3 regions of the Saezia sanguinis genome follow, and region 3 is predicted to be linked to each of the others. Evidence: predicted binding sites of a transcription regulator. Region 3 holds the regulator's gene; each other region holds the start of a gene.
What was found. Region 3 encodes sigma-54, which starts transcription at its own class of promoters, with help from an activator protein. Its sites were predicted from a motif close to TGGCANGNAANCTGCTTT; they were not measured.
Positions count from the first base shown of each region.

Region 1: a site for sigma-54 is predicted at 2,264-2,281, ahead of mdoH (glucans biosynthesis glucosyltransferase MdoH). Genes of this name have one in related genera too.
Region 2: a site for sigma-54 is predicted at 2,310-2,327, ahead of AACY98_RS14175 (pilin). Genes of this name have one in related genera too.

Region 1 is NZ_CAWUGC010000002.1:39,197-44,964, forward strand. It holds gene AACY98_RS02270 (hypothetical protein) at 1-159, shown strand, start outside; gene AACY98_RS02275 (sigma 54-interacting transcriptional regulator) at 340-1,737, shown strand; gene AACY98_RS02280 (hypothetical protein) at 1,835-2,017, shown strand; gene mdoH (glucans biosynthesis glucosyltransferase MdoH) at 2,336-4,279, shown strand; gene AACY98_RS02290 (thioredoxin domain-containing protein) at 4,738-5,169, opposite strand; gene AACY98_RS02295 (3-hydroxyacyl-CoA dehydrogenase/enoyl-CoA hydratase family protein) at 5,202-5,768, opposite strand, start outside.
Region 2 is NZ_CAWUGC010000019.1:124,236-130,003, reverse strand. It holds gene AACY98_RS14180 (AAA family ATPase) at 1-2,040, shown strand, start outside; gene AACY98_RS14175 (pilin) at 2,398-2,892, shown strand; gene AACY98_RS14170 (isoprenylcysteine carboxylmethyltransferase family protein) at 3,350-4,264, shown strand; gene AACY98_RS14165 (serine hydrolase domain-containing protein) at 4,213-5,307, shown strand; gene AACY98_RS14160 (pilin) at 5,413-5,768, shown strand, end outside.
Region 3 is NZ_CAWUGC010000017.1:202,361-208,128, reverse strand. It holds partial or broken gene AACY98_RS12685 (IS5/IS1182 family transposase) at 1-22, shown strand, start outside; gene rarD (EamA family transporter RarD) at 38-919, shown strand; gene AACY98_RS12675 (RNA polymerase factor sigma-54) at 988-2,517, opposite strand; gene lptB (LPS export ABC transporter ATP-binding protein) at 2,535-3,341, opposite strand; gene lptA (lipopolysaccharide transport periplasmic protein LptA) at 3,361-3,849, opposite strand; gene AACY98_RS12660 (thiol:disulfide interchange protein DsbA/DsbL) at 4,153-4,737, opposite strand; gene AACY98_RS12655 (SPOR domain-containing protein) at 4,885-5,520, opposite strand; gene argS (arginine--tRNA ligase) at 5,553-5,768, opposite strand, start outside.

The sequences.
Region 1 (5,768 bases), on a different contig from region 3:
GAGGAACAGCACAAACTCAACAACCAGCTCGCACAGCAAAACCGCTCTCTGCGTGACAATGCCCGCCAGATTGAAGATCTGACACAAAAACTCAATGCCCTGCGCGCCATTGAAGAAAGCCTGAGCACCCGCACCGCACCTGCGGGCCGAGGCCAATAAGCCGGTAATTCGGTAATCCGGCAGCAGATATATACGGGAAACGGGTTACCGTATCCGGCATCCATACGGCGAAGACATATAATAAACCGTATGGTCATTGACCTGTCTTGCTGCCTTCCTGTCTGATGCACAATGCCATGCAGGCGATAGAACCCGTACAACTCTGATAAATAACACCTTATGCCTAATTCAGCTCAAGCCCGCATTCTTGTTGTAGACGATGACACCGACATGTTGCGCCTGATATCCATGCGCCTGACCGCAGCAGGCTATCGGGTCAGCACCGCAGACAGCGCAGAAAGTGCGCTGAGCCAATTAGCCATTGAACGCCCGCAACTGGTACTCAGCGATGTACGCCTGCCCGGAAAAGACGGCCTGGAACTGTTTGACGAAATCCAGCGCAACCATCCCTCGCTGCCGGTCATTTTGCTGACCGCGCACGGCACCATTCCCGATGCGGTGAAAGCCACCTCACACGGCGTATTTTCCTACCTGACCAAACCTTTTGACGGCAAAGAACTGCTCGATAAAATTTCGCAGGCGCTGTCCTTGAGTGCCCCTGCGGCTAAAGTTTTGGAACCGGCAGACAAAGGTGCCTGGCACGCCAACATCATCAGTCATGCCAGTTGCATGGAAGAACTGCTGGCCGAAGCCAAGCTGGTGGCGGCATCTGACGCCAGCATTTTGCTGTTGGGAGAAAGCGGCACCGGCAAGGAAATGCTGGCACGCGCGATCCACCATGCCAGCCCGCGGGCGAAAAAACCATTCATCGCCATCAATTGCAGCGCTATTCCCGAAACATTGCTCGAATCTGAACTGTTCGGCCACGTGAAAGGCGCTTTTACAGATGCCGTCAATAACCACAAAGGCCTGTTTCAGGAAGCCGATGGCGGCACGCTGATGCTGGATGAAATCGGTGATATGCCGCCATCCTTGCAAGTCAAGCTGCTGCGCGTGCTACAGGAGCATGTGGTGCGCCCTGTCGGGTCAACCCAATCCATCCCGGTAGATGTGCGCATTATTTCAGCCACCCACAGAAACCTGGAAGATGCCATGGCCAATGGCGAATTTCGCGAAGACCTGTATTACCGGCTGAACGTCGTCACACTGAACCTGCCCCCGCTTTCACAACGGCGGGAAGACATTCCACTGCTGGCCAGCCATTTTCTCAATGCCCTGACCCAGAAATACGGGAAAAAAATATCCGGATTTTCACCAGAAGCACTGCGGGCGCTGGCAACAGCTCCCTGGCCGGGCAATGTGCGCCAGTTGCTTAACGTGGTAGAACAGGTATGCGCCCTGTGCACCACACCGCTGATCCCGTTGTCTCTGGTTCAGCGCGCCCTGCGTACCCCCAGCGTGCAGGTACTCACCTACAATCAGGCCAAACAGAAGTTTGAAAGGGAATACTTGGTTGGCCTGATGAAAATGACCGATGGTGTGGTTGCCGACGCAGCACGCCTGGCTGACCGCAACCGTACCGAGTTTTACCGTCTGCTGCAAAAACATGGCCTGACCCCGGGGCACTTTCACAATAAAAATGAAGAAACGCTGCTGGAGCCGCCTGACCTGGGCTAGGTCGTGTTAAAACGACCGCCGGCGTGCAGTTCGGCGATACAAACGATCAAAGCAGAAAAACCCCAACCCTGCCTTCAGATGCGGTGACGGATGGCGCATGAACATAACGGATATGGCATTCGCCAATGCCACCAATACCATCCCGGTGCTGCAATTGGCGTTATTTTGTCTACCGGACATGCACGCCATGATACCCCCCACCAACATCCCCCAATACCTCACCCACGCCGGATACAAACCGACCAATGTATCAACCGATGTATCAGATTCACATTTCTGATCCAATCGCCTGAAAACCGCCCCCATCAACGCCTGCGGTGAACAGCTTGCTCTCCCACCGGTTCTCGGTTTTTTATGCTGTCGCTGTGCAGCGACATACATAATCCATTGTTTTTAAAAGAATAGAGGCTCAGCCCTGATCAGGCTGTCGTTGAGCAGCGACAAATATCCTGCTATTTCCCCTTTAATTCAGTTTTGCGCTGGCAAAAAAATAATAACTATATGTTTTTAAACAAATTTTTAGCAATGGCACAACATTTGCTTTATAGAGAGGCAGAGAACTATTACAGATAACAACTACTTTTACTGATTTAATTTTATGTACAGGCAACATTCGAACAAACGCACAGCTCCTCAGATCAACCGGGGATCTATGGTACCGCAACCCTGGCAAGGCTTCTGGAAAGGCCTGGGGCAAGGTATCCGCAAAGTACTGTTCACCGAAATTCATTTATTTAAACGGGCTGCACAGACGAAACAGGAGCCTTGGCAGCGCGCGGTCAAATTCCGCCGCAGCACTTTGGCTTTACTGACGCTATCCATTACCGCATTTGCAACCTGGCTGTTTACACAGGTTCAGGGCGACTATCACAATGTCTGGCTTCAATATGGCCATGTTGCATTGTTCGCCGTGCTGTCCGCCTGGATCATCGTTGGCTTTAGCACCGCGCTCATGGGGTTCTGGGTATTGCTGCGTGGTGACCGCTACGCCATGACGGCGCAATCCGTTGCGCACGATAAACTGGCATCCGATGTGCGGACTGCCGTCATCATGCCGATTTGCAATGAAGACACCACAACCGTGTTTGCCGGGCTCAGAGCCATTGCAGAATCACTGGCTGCAACTGAAAACGCCAAAGCATTCGACGTGTATGTACTGTCTGACAGCCGCGATCCTGAAATTATTGCCGCAGAACGCAAAGCATGGGAAGAACTGCGCTGGACGCTGGCAAACCAGCACAAAACCCCTGTTGAGGTTTACTATCGCCTGCGTACCCGTCGCGTTCACCGCAAAGCGGGTAACGTTGCAGACTTCTGCCGCCGCTGGGGTAAAAACTACCGCTATATGATTGTGCTTGATGCCGACAGCGTGATGAGCGGAGACTGCCTGGTCACATTGGCCAAACTGATGGAAGCCAACCCTCAGGCCGGTATTATCCAGACAGCCACGCAGGCCGTCGGCCAGGTGACCCTGCACGCCCGTGTGCAGCAGTTTGCCGCCCGCGTCGTGGGCCGCGTCTTTACGCTGGGCATGCAATTCTGGCAATTGGGTGAATCACATTACTTCGGTCACAATGCCATTATCCGTGTTGAACCGTTCATGAAACACTGTGCGCTGGCCCCGATCAAAGGCAAAGGCGGCCTGTCAGGCGACATCATGTCCCATGACTTTGTGGAAGCCGCCCTCATGCGTCGTGCCGGTTACTATGTCTGGATGGTTGCAGACCTTAAAGGCAGCTACGAACAACAGCCACCAGACCTGCTGTCTGAATTGCAGCGAGACCGCCGCTGGTGCCAGGGCAACATTCAAAACAGCCGCCTGATCACAGAACCCGGCCTGCACGGTGTGCACCGTGCCATGCTGGCAACCGGCTTCATGTCGTACTTCTCTGCCCCGCTGTGGATGATGTTTCTGGCATTCGGCACCGCTTTGTGGCTGACAATGCCTGCCACAGCGCATGCAACCGTTTTCAGCCATGAAATGGTCGGCCTGTGGATCATGACACTTGCCATTTTGTTCATGCCCCGTTTACTGGGTGTGCTGGCAGTCATCATCAAAGGTGAACAACGCTTTTACGGTGGCACCTGGAGCCTGATCAGCAGTTCTTTACTTGAAGCCGCAATTGCCTTGCTGCAAGCACCTATCCGTATGGTTGCCCATACCCTGTTTGTACTGACTGCGCTGACCGGTATCAAACTGGAATGGAAATCGCCTCCCAGAGAAGCTGTTTCTGTTCCATGGAATACAGCATTCTCACATTTTGCATCGCTGATCCTGATTGTGACCGCGCTGTTCACATTCATCTGCTACTGGGACGCTGAAGCTGTCGTCTGGCTCTCTCCAGTGCTGCTGCCCCTGCTGCTGGTCGCGCCTATTACCGTGCTAACCAGTCAGATATCTCTGGGTGAGTTGATTCGCCAACATCGTCTGCTGCTGATCCCCGAAGAGGCGCTTTCTCCCATGGTTTTACGCAATGCATGGAAACATATACGTCGTGCATTGCAAGTGGAAATGACCGGAAAAATGCAGCTCGCGGTATAAGCGTTTAAAATAAATTCCAAGCTTGGCCTAAATGAAACCTAGGCACCCCCTCTAAGATTGCCCGTCTTAGGGGGGCGTTTTTTATCTGCCGTATGTCGGCACGACATTCATCCGCACACTTCAAATTTATAACCTGTCTTGCCATGCTTTCCGCCATGCCATGGGTCAAGCTCGGCATCGCATTTATTTCACAGGCGTTATGATGTGTGACAGGCCTTTTGAGCCCTCTTTGAACACGAGCCAGGCTGCTCTTGTGAATAACAACAGATAGCACAAAAAATATTAAAACGCTGCCGCCGCATCTACGCAGGGCTTTGACATAAAAATATGGAAAGTAGCCGCACCGCCTGAAGTCTGTGTTTGTCAAAGCAACGCTGCAATGTACAAAGTACAGGCTTGATGCATTCCTGCCGATATCGCCACAACAACACGGCGGCAAAAGCCCCGGCCTCCTTCTGTCAGCAGCCAGCCTCAGTTTCATCCAGCAGCCATTGCTGCAGCAACTGAGGCAGCTCTGCCACCTCATCCGCTACATCGGCTTCATGCACAGCATTATGGAATAAGGCATTCAGCAGGCGCTGCACAACACCCGCTTGCGGCAGCGAAACGCCAAAATGAACTGCCACGCCTTGCCTGAATACCGCAATGGAAGGAAAGTTCGTCACATCAACGTCTCCTGCCACATCGCTGTCATCTTCCACATCCAGCCAGACAAAAAGCGTTTCAGGAAATTTGCCTGCAAGCTCATCTGTCATGTCACGAAAAGTGCGGCAAGTGCCGCACCATTGGGCGCATAACAACAGCACCAGATTGCCGCCGGCCAATACCTGGGGCAAGCGCTCCTTCAGTTGAGGAAAATCCCCGGCAACCAACTGCAGAACCTGATTCATTTTCCTGATGCTGTTTTCTTTTAATGATCCGGTTAATTACGCACCGCTTTGCCGGTATTGAGCATGCCTTCAATACGCTGCAATGTTTTTTCATTGCCCAGCAGGCGAATAAACTCCTGCCGCTCCAGCGCAATCAGATCAGCCTCGGTCACAACCGTTCCAGCGGCAACATCGCCGCCGGACAGCACACGCGCCAGGCTTTGCCCAATAACCTCATCATACTCAGTGCACTTTTCCGCCTGCTGCCATGCCTGCAGCCGCTGCTGCAATACTTTCTGCAATTCAGTGCCCCCGACAGGGAATGGCTGCTGCAACGGAGGCCGATAGCCGCTGGCAAACATCGCTCTGGCCTGTTGAATCGCCACATACAGCAGCTCATCCTTATGCGGCACCACAATGTCACTGTGCAATGCATATCCCAGTTTGACAGCATCCAAAGCGCTGCCACTGGTCTGCGCGGCCATCACCTGGTCAAACGCCGGCAGGATAAATGGCTCTGTCCCCAGGCCATGACCCGAACCGGCCTTTTCTGCCGCACGCCGCGCCAGATAAGTCAGCCCGCCACCAGCCGGGATCACGCCCACATTGAACTCCACCAG
Region 2 (5,768 bases), on a different contig from region 3:
GACGAACTGCGTCAGAGTCTGACCCAGTTCATTACCGATAACACACCAACCATCGCCGGGGAAGGCGAGGTGGATACGCGCCCGACACTCGGGTTTCAGCGTGTGATCCAGCGTGCCATCATGCATGTGCAGTCCACCGGCAATGGCAAAAAAGAAGTGACCGGCGCCAACGTGCTGGTATCCATTTTTGGTGAAAAAGATTCGCATGCCGTGTATTACCTGCATCAGCAGGGGATTACCCGGCTGGATGTGGTGAACTACATTGCGCATGGCATTCGCAAGACCGATGTGTCTGACGCGGGCAGAACCAGTGATGCCAGCAGTGAGCAGGTGAACAGCGAAGAGGCGCAGAACGGGGAAAAAGGCTCTCCGCTCGAGCAGTTTACCGTGAACCTGAACCAGCAGGCCAAAGAGGGCCGGATTGATCCGCTGATTGGGCGTGAGTCCGAGGTGGAGCGGGTGGTACAGGTGTTGTGCCGCCGCCGTAAAAACAACCCGCTGCTGGTGGGCGAGGCTGGTGTGGGCAAAACAGCCATTGCAGAAGGCCTGGCCTGGCGCATTACCCAAAATACCGTGCCCGAAGTGCTGGCTGACGCTGTGGTGTATGCGCTGGACATGGGGGCATTGCTGGCCGGTACCAAATACCGGGGTGACTTTGAGCAGCGGCTCAAAGGGGTGCTCAAAGCGCTGAAAGACAAGCCGGAATCCATCCTGTTCATTGATGAAATACATACGCTGATTGGTGCGGGTGCGGCTTCCGGCGGAACGCTGGATGCCTCCAACCTGCTCAAACCCGCACTGAGTTCTGGGCAGTTGCGCTGCATTGGCGCGACCACGTTTACCGAATACCGGGGAATTTTTGAAAAAGACAGTGCATTGAGCCGCCGCTTCCAGAAAATTGACGTGGTGGCGCCTTCGGTCGAGCAGACAGTGGAGATTCTCAAAGGGCTGAAATCGCGTTTTGAAGAACACCACAGTGTGAAGTATGCCAATGCTGCATTGCAGGCAGCGGCTGAGCTCAGCGACAAGTTCATCAATGACAGGCATTTGCCCGACAAGGCCATTGACGTGATTGATGAGGCCGGTGCTGCACAGCGCCTGCTGCCCAAGAGCAAGCAGAAAAAAACCATTACCCGGGCGGATGTGGAAGACATTGTTGCCAAAATAGCACGCTCGGGGCTGGGACGGACTGACAAACCGATTGGTTCCTTCCTGTTCTCCGGGCCGACCGGCGTCGGGAAAACCGAAGTGGCCCGGCAGTTGGCTTATATTTTAGGCATTGACCTGATCCGCTTTGATATGTCTGAATACATGGAGCGCCATGCAGTCAGCCGCTTGATCGGGGCGCCTCCCGGTTATGTCGGGTTTGACCAGGGCGGGCTGCTGACCGAAGCCATCACGCAAAAACCGCACAGCGTGCTGCTGCTTGATGAAATTGAAAAAGCGCATCCGGATGTATTTAATGTGCTGCTGCAGGTCATGGACCACGGCACATTGACGGATAACAACGGACGCAAGGCGGATTTCCGTAATGTGATCATCATCATGACCACCAATGCGGGGGCTGAGACGATGAACAAGGCCACCATCGGATTCACAACGCAGCGCGAATCAGGTGATGAAATGGCGGATATCAAGCGCCTGTTCACACCGGAATTCCGCAACCGGCTGGATGCAATTGTCAATTTCAGCGCATTGAACGAGGAAGTGATCCTGCGTGTGGTGGACAAATTCCTGCTGCAGCTTGAAGCGCAATTGGCAGAGAAAAAGGTGGACGTGACCTTTACCGATGAACTGCGGCGCGATCTGGCTCAGAAAGGGTTTGATCCAATGATGGGCGCTCGCCCCATGCAGCGCCTGATTCAGGATACCATCCGCAGTGCTCTGGCAGATGAACTGCTGTTTGGACGCCTGATCAACGGCGGACATGTCACCGTGGATATGGATGCACAAGGGCAGGTACAGCTCAAAATTGACCCGCCGCCTGAAAAGGGGGAAGGAAAATCCCGTAATCAGGAGTCGGCTGCGGCAACTGAGTAATCATCCGGGCTGGCTTTTGATAAATCCCCATAGGTTTTTGCCAACCTGTGGGGATTTTGTTATGAAATAAACTAACTAGGCAGAATGATGGTTTTCACATCCGTAAATTTCGCCAGGCAAAACAAAATACTTCTGGCTAAATTACACAAAATGTCAAAATTGACTGAATTGACCTCGGTGTGACAAAAAGGGATGTCTTAAATGACAAAAATGTAACCCTATTTTTAGCGATTCGCTGGAAAGTGTGAAATATTTCGCAGTTTTAAGGTTGGCACGGTCCATGCATATCTTTTGGTGAAGGCTACGATATGTAGTTCCTAATTAACCAAGGAAGGTCAAATTATGAAAAAGCAAATTATGTCTGTGAAGCGCGGCGCTCAAAAGGGTTTCACCCTGATCGAATTGATGATCGTTGTGGCTATTATCGGTATTCTGGCAGCTTTCGCTCTGCCGATGTACCAGGATTACACTGTGCGTACTCGCTTGGGTGAAGGCTTAGTGCTGGCTTCTTCAGCGAAAAACATTGTAGTTGACAATGCTACCAATGGTTTCACATTCAACCAAGGTTGGTCGAACGGCCCGACTGGTACAATCAAGTCTACCCGCAATGTGACAGAGGTTAATCTTGATGGAACTGGTGTCATTACGATTAAAGGCGACTCTACTCGTGTAAATGGTATTGAGTTAGTGCTGTCTCCGTGGGATAACGACGGTGCGCTGCAGACCGGCAGACTGCCTGTTGGACGTATTGCTTGGTCATGCCACAGCTCTACCAACGCAACTGCCCCTAACCAGTTGCCGCCGGAATGCCGCTTTACCACTGCAACAGCACCTGCTGCATCTGGTAACTAATCATATCCATCTATATGGATTAAAAATGGGGTCTTCGGGCCCCATTTTTTATTTTGAATGTTGCAATTTTGATTGAATTATTAAGCGTAAAATGTACCGCTGAATCCTGAATGAGTATTCCGTGCAAAAATACGAAAAATCTCAATTGAAAGATGAGCAAACGGTATCCTCAGCGGTTTCCGCTTGGACTGGCGTTGCGGGTATTTTCGGGCTTCTTGCTGCACTGATCGTTGTTTATATTGTCCGGCCTGGTTATACCATTGCGTGGCTTGTTTTGATGGGAAGCGCAACTGTGCCTATGCTGTTTGCTGAATATTACAGGAACCGGCAGTGGAAAAGTACGGCCACCGCTCCTGGTTCTTTTACTTGCCAACAGATATTGGGCTGGAAAATTCGTGGGCTGCTATTTGCAGGCTTGATCTGGGTGGTAACTTTAGCTGTATTTCAGTTTGCAAATATGGCAGTTACTGCAACATTGTTGGAATTTTTGCCCTGGTTGGGGCCGTTGTTGCTGGGGTACCTGTTTTTTTACCTGATAAGAGTCCGGAGTGAAGATTGGGAGCCCGGAACCTTACTGTCTTTAGGCTATGCGCTGGATCAGCAGGGATACCGGTGGGGGGTATGGAAAGATACAGCGCGCAATCATTTGATCAAGGCGTTTTTTCTACCCTTGATGATTGATGCTTCGTATCTTTGGCTGGTCATGTTTTATCATGATCTGGAGCGTGGCTTTCAGATCGCATGGTATTTTGTGCCGATGGCACTTCTGTACCTGATCGATACGGTTTACGCAACAATTGGCTATATGTGTAATTCGCATCGTCTGGATACCCATATCAGATCCAGTAATCCCTACTTGCTGGCCTGGGTAGCGGCTCTGGTCTGTTATCCACCTTTAATGTTCTTACGCGAAAATGCAGGTCTTATGCTATATACCCAAAATGGCTCGGGTACAGGGGGCGCTCCATGGATGGTTTGGTTTGAGCGGGGGAGCCCCCTGTTTTACAGTTGGGGCGCCGTTATCGTTGCATTGACGGTGATTTACGCATGGGCAACAGTGATTTTCGGTATCCGGTTCAGCAATTTGACCAACCGTGGCATCATTACCAATGGTCCTTACCGTTACTTTAAGCATCCGGCTTATCTGGCCAAAAACCTGTCATGGTGGTTTTTGTATGTTCCCTTTTTAAGCATGGCTTCGGGTTGGCATACTTTGCAGATGGTGGGGGCATTATTTGTGACCAACATGATTTACTGGTGTCGAGCCAAAACAGAAGAGTGGCATTTGATGCAGGACCCGCAGTATCAGGCATACTCGAAATGGATTGCTCGCAATGGTTTGTTCGCCCGCGTGAAAAAACTTTTTCAATGAAAAAAACCAGACTGACTATTTTATTGATGCTTCTGAGTGTGGTTGCTGCCGGTTGTTATTGGTATCAAGGTGGGCCATTACCGTTGAACTGGGAGTTACGCCGCTTTGCAATGCTGTGGCACCTGGATGGTATGATGCTTGGGATTCGACATCCTGATGGACGCACAGAGCATATCGTGATCGGATACCATGCCCGCAATGGCGAGGAAAAGGTGCTTCCTTTGACGGAAAATGAACCAATGCGCATTGCCAGTTTGTCCAAGCCGATCACGGCGATGACTATCCGCTGGATGGTGAAAAAGGGGCAGTTGCAGTTGGACGGAAAACTGGTCGATTTATTGCCTCAACTTGACTACTCCCGGGACGAATACTATCGGCAGATCACGGTAGCTGACCTATTGCGACATGTAGCAGGATTTAGCGCCCGCCAATCGGGTGATGTAGTGGTAACGGATAACGGTTTGGTTTCATGCGACCAAGCTATCCATAAAGTGCTTGAACGAAAACTTGATGATGTGCCCGGCAGCCAGATCGAGTATGCAAATATTGGCTACTGTTTTTTAGGCAAAATCATTGAAAGCAAAGCCGGTCTTACTTATGAGGATGCGGTGCATGCTATGCTGCAGGATCGTGGCGTTTCTGCTGAAAAACTGACCATTACCGGAGTGGCGGCAACAGCAGGCGCAGTGCCTTTTACAAGCAGGGAGGAGTTGCAGGGAGCTGCTCCGGTTGGAGGCTGGTCTGCTGATCTGGATACTCTGCTGGCGATTTATGCACTGGAACTGCCTCATGTCAGGCAAATTGCTGTTCCGCCGTTACGAGCGGCATACACCCAGAGCTATTATGGTCTGGGATGGCGCATTTGGCCACAAAATGATGGCAGCAACCAATTAACGCATTATGGTGCATTTCCACCGTTGCATTATAGTTTTGCGCTTATTTTGCCGGATGGAACGATTGTTGTTGCTTTTGTGGAGGGGCAGCTGTGGAACTACAGCGAGGCTTTTTCGGCATTGAAAGGTATATTAAGCGAAAGGTTGTAAATCCATTGTTTTCAAAATATTCTGGCATGATTTTTGCTGTTTAATGTTAAGGAGCAGCTTGATTGCAGCATAGTCAACTTGCACAGCAGTACAAGGATAAGTTGGATGAAAAACGAAATGGCGTGGACAACACAAAAAGGTTTTCAAAATGGGTTTACCCTGATTGAGTTGATGATTGTTGTAGTCATCACAGGAATTTTGGCTGCCTTTGGTTTGATTATGTATCAGGATTATGTGGTTCGTACACGCTTGGGAGAAGGGCTGATGCTGGCAAGTACGGCCAAATCGTTGGTAGCAGAGAATGCAGTTAACGGCATTAACCCTTTAGATAGCCGATGGCAGGGGTTTGTTTCGACGAGGAACACCAGCAACATTTCTATTGATGGTCCCACAGGCGTAATCACCATTACCGGCTCAGCCCATGCCCAAAACATTCAATTACTATTGACCCCGACAGGGAA
Region 3 (5,768 bases):
GCTACTACTTAAAAGATCGTGAACAAGTTCTAAAGGTATTTTTTTCTCGATTCTGGCTTCTGCACTGTTTGGCGGGCTCTATTACTATGCCTCTTTGCTGCAGCCGCTGAGCGGGCAGGAAGTGATGGGGTGGAGAATATTGTTCACGCTGCCCATGGTGACGTTATTTGCGGTTGCCGGTAAAGAGTGGACTCTGGTGAAGCAGGTGTGGCAGCGGGTGAAAAAAACGCCGGCTTTTGCCGGGGTGCTGGTTCTGAATTCGTTTTTACTGGGCATTCAATTCTGGCTGTTCATGTGGGCGCCGATGAATGATCGCGCCTTGCAGGTCTCGTTAGGTTATTTTCTGATGCCTCTGGTGATGGTACTGGTAGGCTACTTTGTGTATGGCGAGCCGCTTTCCTGGCTGAAGAAGCTGGCAACTTTGCTGGCAGCCGTCGGAGTGGTCAATGAGTTTTTTTATGTTGGCGGCATGGCGTGGGAAACGCTGGTGGTTGCACTGGGTTTCCCTTTGTATTTTTTTATGCGGCGCCGTTTCGATGTGAACCACATGGGCGGGTTGTGGTATGAAATTGCATTGATGCTGCCCTTATCTGTCTGGTTTGTCATGCATGGCGCTCTGTCATGGGAGGTGCTGGCGCAAAAGCCTGCGCTGTATATTCTGATTCCGTTTCTGGGGGTGTTAAGCACGACGGCATGGGCTTTTTATGTGGTAGCCAATAAATTGCTGCCATTCAGTCTGTTTGGTCTGCTGGGCTATCTGGAACCGATATTGCTGGTGGCGGTTTCGTTGTTGCTGGGGGAATCAATTCACTTGCGTGAATGGCCCACCTATATTCTGATATGGGCCGCAATTGTGGTGCTGGTGTTGGAAGGGGGCAAGCATATGGTGATGCAAAAACATACCCGCGCGGCCCGCTGATGTTGGCAGCAAGATGTGTATAGTAGGTGGAAAACTGTTTTCTGTTAAAACAGATCAAACAGCACCATTTACACGGCTTTGCGCAGATTGGCGGGGGCAATTTTCAGCCCTTCGCGGTATTTGGCGACAGTGCGGCGTGCAACCTGTATGCCCTGCTCAGCGAGCATTTTTGAAATATCGTTGTCAGACAGCGGCTTTTGCGAGTCTTCCTCGGTGACCAGTTGTTTGATCAGCGCACGTACGGCAGTACTGGATGCGTTGCCGCCGGTCTCGGTAGACAGGGATGAGCCAAAGAAAAACTTGAGTTCAAAAATGCCAAATGGCGTCAGCATGTATTTGGCGGTTGTGACGCGAGAAATGGTTGATTCGTGCAGCCCCAGTTCGTCGGCAATTTCGCGTAACACCAGTGGACGCATGGCAATTTCGCCATGGGTGAAGAAATTTCTTTGCCGGTTCACTACTGCCTGAGAAACACGCAGAATGGTTTCAAAACGCTGTTGAATGTTTTTGATAAACCAGCGGGCTTCCTGAAGGCGCTGGTTCAAGGCCTGGGCGCCATCGTTGCCTTTATGTCCACGCAACGCCTGGGCATAGATATCATTGACACGGATTTTGGGCATGATGTCCGGATTGAGCGTGGCCTTCCATTGGTTGCCCGATTTTTTGATAATCACATCCGGGATGAGCACCGTTCCTGGTGAACTGGCAAACTGGCGTCCGGGCTTGGGGTCCAGCGTTAAAATGAGCTGATAGGCACTGCGTATGGTTTCTTCATCAAATCCGGTGATAGCCGCCAGCTTGCGGTGATCTCGTTTGGCAAGCAGATCCAGATGTTGCGTGCAAATGGTCAGCGCCAGGTCTTTTTGAAATGAGTCTGGCAGTTGTTTAAGCTGCAGGCACAGGCATTCGGACAGGTTGCGGGCACCGACACCTGCCGGGTGCATGGTTTGCAGCCAGTTCAGCGCGCATGTGAGGCGCTCCAGCATATCCTCATGTTCAAGCTCGTAGTCAATGTTGTTTTGGCGTGAAGAGAGTAACTGGTCGGTGATATCGGTCAGATCGTCGGCCAGATAGCCGTTTTCATCCAGGGATTCGATCAGAATGTACAACGCAGCTTTGTCTTCGTCGCTGATATGCAGTGTGCGGGCCTGCTGCATAAGGTGTTCTGTCAGCGATACATTTTGTGAGGCCCATTCCAAAGCGTTGGCGGTTTCCTCATCATCTGGCTGTGCGTTGCTGTTGGAAACGCTGTCTCCCCAGTCCCGGCTGTCTGACCAGTCCCATTCATCGTCGCCGTTGGAGCGGTTGTCGAGTTCCTGGGGCTGTGACCAGTCCATTTCCGAAAGTTCATTGCTGCTGGAAGCGCTGTCAGAGGAATCACCGGTGCTTGCCATGTTATCTGCCGACGCTGGTGCCAGCGGCAATTCATTGCCGGATTCCGGGCCGTCCTCTTCTAAAAAAGGATTGCTCTCCAGCATGCTTTCAACCTCCTGCTGCAATTCCAGCGTGGAGAGTTGCAACAGCCGGATCGACTGCTGCAATTGCGGTGTAAGCGCAAGGTGCTGTGAAATGCGTAGCTGAAGGCCCGGTTTCATCATGGTGCTTGACGACCTTGCTACATGCGGAAGTTTTCGCCCAGGTATACCCGGCGCACGTCAGGGTTGGCGACGATTTCGTCAGATGTACCCTGGGTCAGGACTTTGCCTTCACTGATAATGTAAGCGTGATCGCAGATGTTCAATGTTTCCCTTACGTTATGATCGGTAATCAGCACGCCGATGCCGCGTGCTTTTAAAAAACCAATGATGCGCTGGATTTCAATGACGGCAATCGGATCAATCCCCGCAAAGGGTTCATCCAGCAAAATGAAATGGGGGTAGGTGGCGAGTGCCCGCGCAATCTCCACGCGTCGCCGTTCACCACCGGACAGTGCCAGGGCGGGGGAGTCACGCAGCCGGTCAACGTGGAGGTCTTGCATCAGGCGGTCCAACTCTTCATCAATGCGTTTGCGTGAAAGGCTTTGCCCGTCGGCATCCAGTTGCAGTTCGAGCACCGCGCGGATATTTTCCGAGACACTGAGTTTGCGGAAAATAGACGCTTCCTGCGGCAGGTAGGATAACCCCATGCGGGAGCGCTCATGGATCGGCATGCGGGTGATGTCCCGGTCGTTGATCATGATTTTCCCGGCATCTGCACGTACCAGACCGACAATCATGTAAAACGAGGTGGTCTTGCCTGCGCCATTGGGGCCTAACAGGCCCACAACCTCGCCTGATTCCACAGCGATTGAAACGTCTTGCACCACGGTGCGGGCACCGTAGGTTTTTTTCAGCCCTGTCGCGTCGAGTTTTGCCTTCGCCACTTGGGAAGCGGTGTCTGGGGTTGATGTGGAAGATGTGGTTTTGGTTGCAACCAAACTCATGTCCAATCCTTCGGGCGGGTTAATCGTTTGGCTCAGGGGTTAAGACCATGGTCATGCGGCCACTGGCAGAGCTGCTGTTGGGACCGCTTTCCACGGTGAAAAAGCTGGTGGTGTCGTTATAGGTAATGACCCCGCCGGAAGACTGGTCCCAGAGCTCGGTACCCCGGTAACGCCGAATGGTCGCATCGCCAACGAGCTTCAATGTGGTGGTACGGCTGTCATATTCCAGGCGGATGGCTTCGCCTTCGATATATTCATTGGTGTTGTCACGGTTTTGCCTGAAATAGGCTCTGTGCTGGGCCGAGCCAATGGCAACGCCGAGCTGGTGCCCTGATGCCACCTGGCGGACATCCATTTGTGCGGCGCGTATGGTCAGTGACCCCTGCGAAGCAACCACATTACCGAAAAAGCGGCTGACTTTATTGGCATTGTCGTATTGCATGCGGTCCGCCTCAATGTGGATGGGCTGTTTGGCATCATCATTGGCGGCCCAGGAGGAAAAGGACATCAGGCATAACAGCGTGATAACAGGTATCTGCTTGGCTGCATATATGAAAAACCGTGAGAAAACAGTCTGCATAATTATGTCCGGCATGAAAATTGCATTAAACAACCCCTATCTTACTTGATTCTACAGGGGAGCGGTAATCATCCAGCAGAGAGCAGGAGGTTTTCTATCGGCTTGGATGAAATAGTCAAAAACAGTGTAAAGAAAGAGAATATGACAACCCGGAAAGGCAGGACCAATAAAAAAGCCGCCAAAGCGTATCGCGTTGAGCGGCATTTTCTATGGTAAAACCAGAAAAAGGTATTAGCTGCCCATAGAGGCTTTAACACGGGCGATCAATGTTTCAGCGACACGCAGTGCCTCTTGAGAGGCGCCAATGGTCCAATACTGTCCCCCAACGCCGATGGCCGGAGTTCCTTCAATGCCGTAGGCTTCCACCAGTTGATTGGCACGCTGAACCTTGGATTGCACACCAAAAGATTCATAGACTTTCATGGCTTCGTCGGCATTGATGCCATGAGCCGCAAAAAACGCGCGGATCGGTTTAGGTTCAATCAGATAATTTTTCTTTACCTGAACCTCTTCAAACACGGTGTCGTGCAGATCCAGCCGGTCGAGCGCTTCCAGCGTGTAATAAATACGGGCATGGGGTTCCACTATGGAGCGGAATGATACGGGAACGCGCTGAATGTAGGCATCTGCCGGTGCTTTGGCAGCCCAGGCGTTGAAGATGGATTCAAAAGCAAAACAGTGGTTACAGCTGTAGGCGAAAAATTCAATGACCTGTACTTTGCCAGCCGGTGCATCGTTGGGCAAAGCGGGCTTAACCAGCCAGAAATTCTTATTCTCCTGCAGAGCGACTTCGCTTGCTTGAGCCAGTGGGCTCATTAGCCCGGCTGTTATTACTGAAACTCCGGCGACGAGCCCTTTTGAAAAATGTCTGCGTTGCATGATCGTTGTTTTCCTATCTCTTATCTGCGAATGACCTTTGGAGTATAGGCAGTTCACATTAGTTCATATGGTGGCAGTGATTTGTTACTGCTGTACCAGTACGATGGCGGCATCAATGTTGTTGCTGGCCAGATTACGCTGTGCAATGCTGGCGGCTTCCCGGGTGGAGTAAGGGCCAAGGCGTACACGGTGAATCGTTCTGCCTGCTGCGGTTACCTGGCTGATGACAGCCTGGTTGCCCAGCAAAGCCAACCGGGCACGTTGTTGTTCGGCTTCGGTTGGGGAGGCAAAAGCGCCTGCCTGCACATAAAACTGCATGTTGGCTTCGGGGGGCGGGGTATTAGGCCGGCCTTCTGGCGCTACGGTTGTTGATGGCGCGACGCGTTCGTTGCCTGAAGGCATGGCACCACCCAGCGCAGCAATGGCAACCGGGTCATCTGTGGTGGCAGGGGCCGGGATCACGCTGTCTGTTGGCGTTGTTGCTGTCTCAGGCAGTGGCGGGGGTGTCTGCTGCTCGGGCGCGGCAGGCCCGCCTTGGGGCTGCAAAGAACGGTTCGGATTCCAGTCACTCGGTACCTGGAGCGGCTCCTGCTGAGAATAGCGGTCGGCAAAGGGGACCGGCGTTTTGGTGATGTAAAACGCCACGCCTGCCGCAATAATCAGGCCCAGTACCAGCCCGAGAATAAAGCCGATCAGTGAAAGTCCGCGCTGTTGAATCATGATAGAAGTTGATTGCATAGTAAAGATTGCCCTTATGATACTACATCGTTGCGACTCATTGATTCTGGCGCACCAACGCCCAGCAAGGCCAGGCCATTTGCCAGTACCTGGCGTGTGGCGCTCAATAATGCCAGACGGGCCAAAACCAGATTGGCGTCCTGGACCAGTACGCGTTCGGCATCATAGTAACTGTGGAAGGCACTGGAAAGATCGCGTAAATAAAATGCAACATCGTGCGGTGCCAGCGT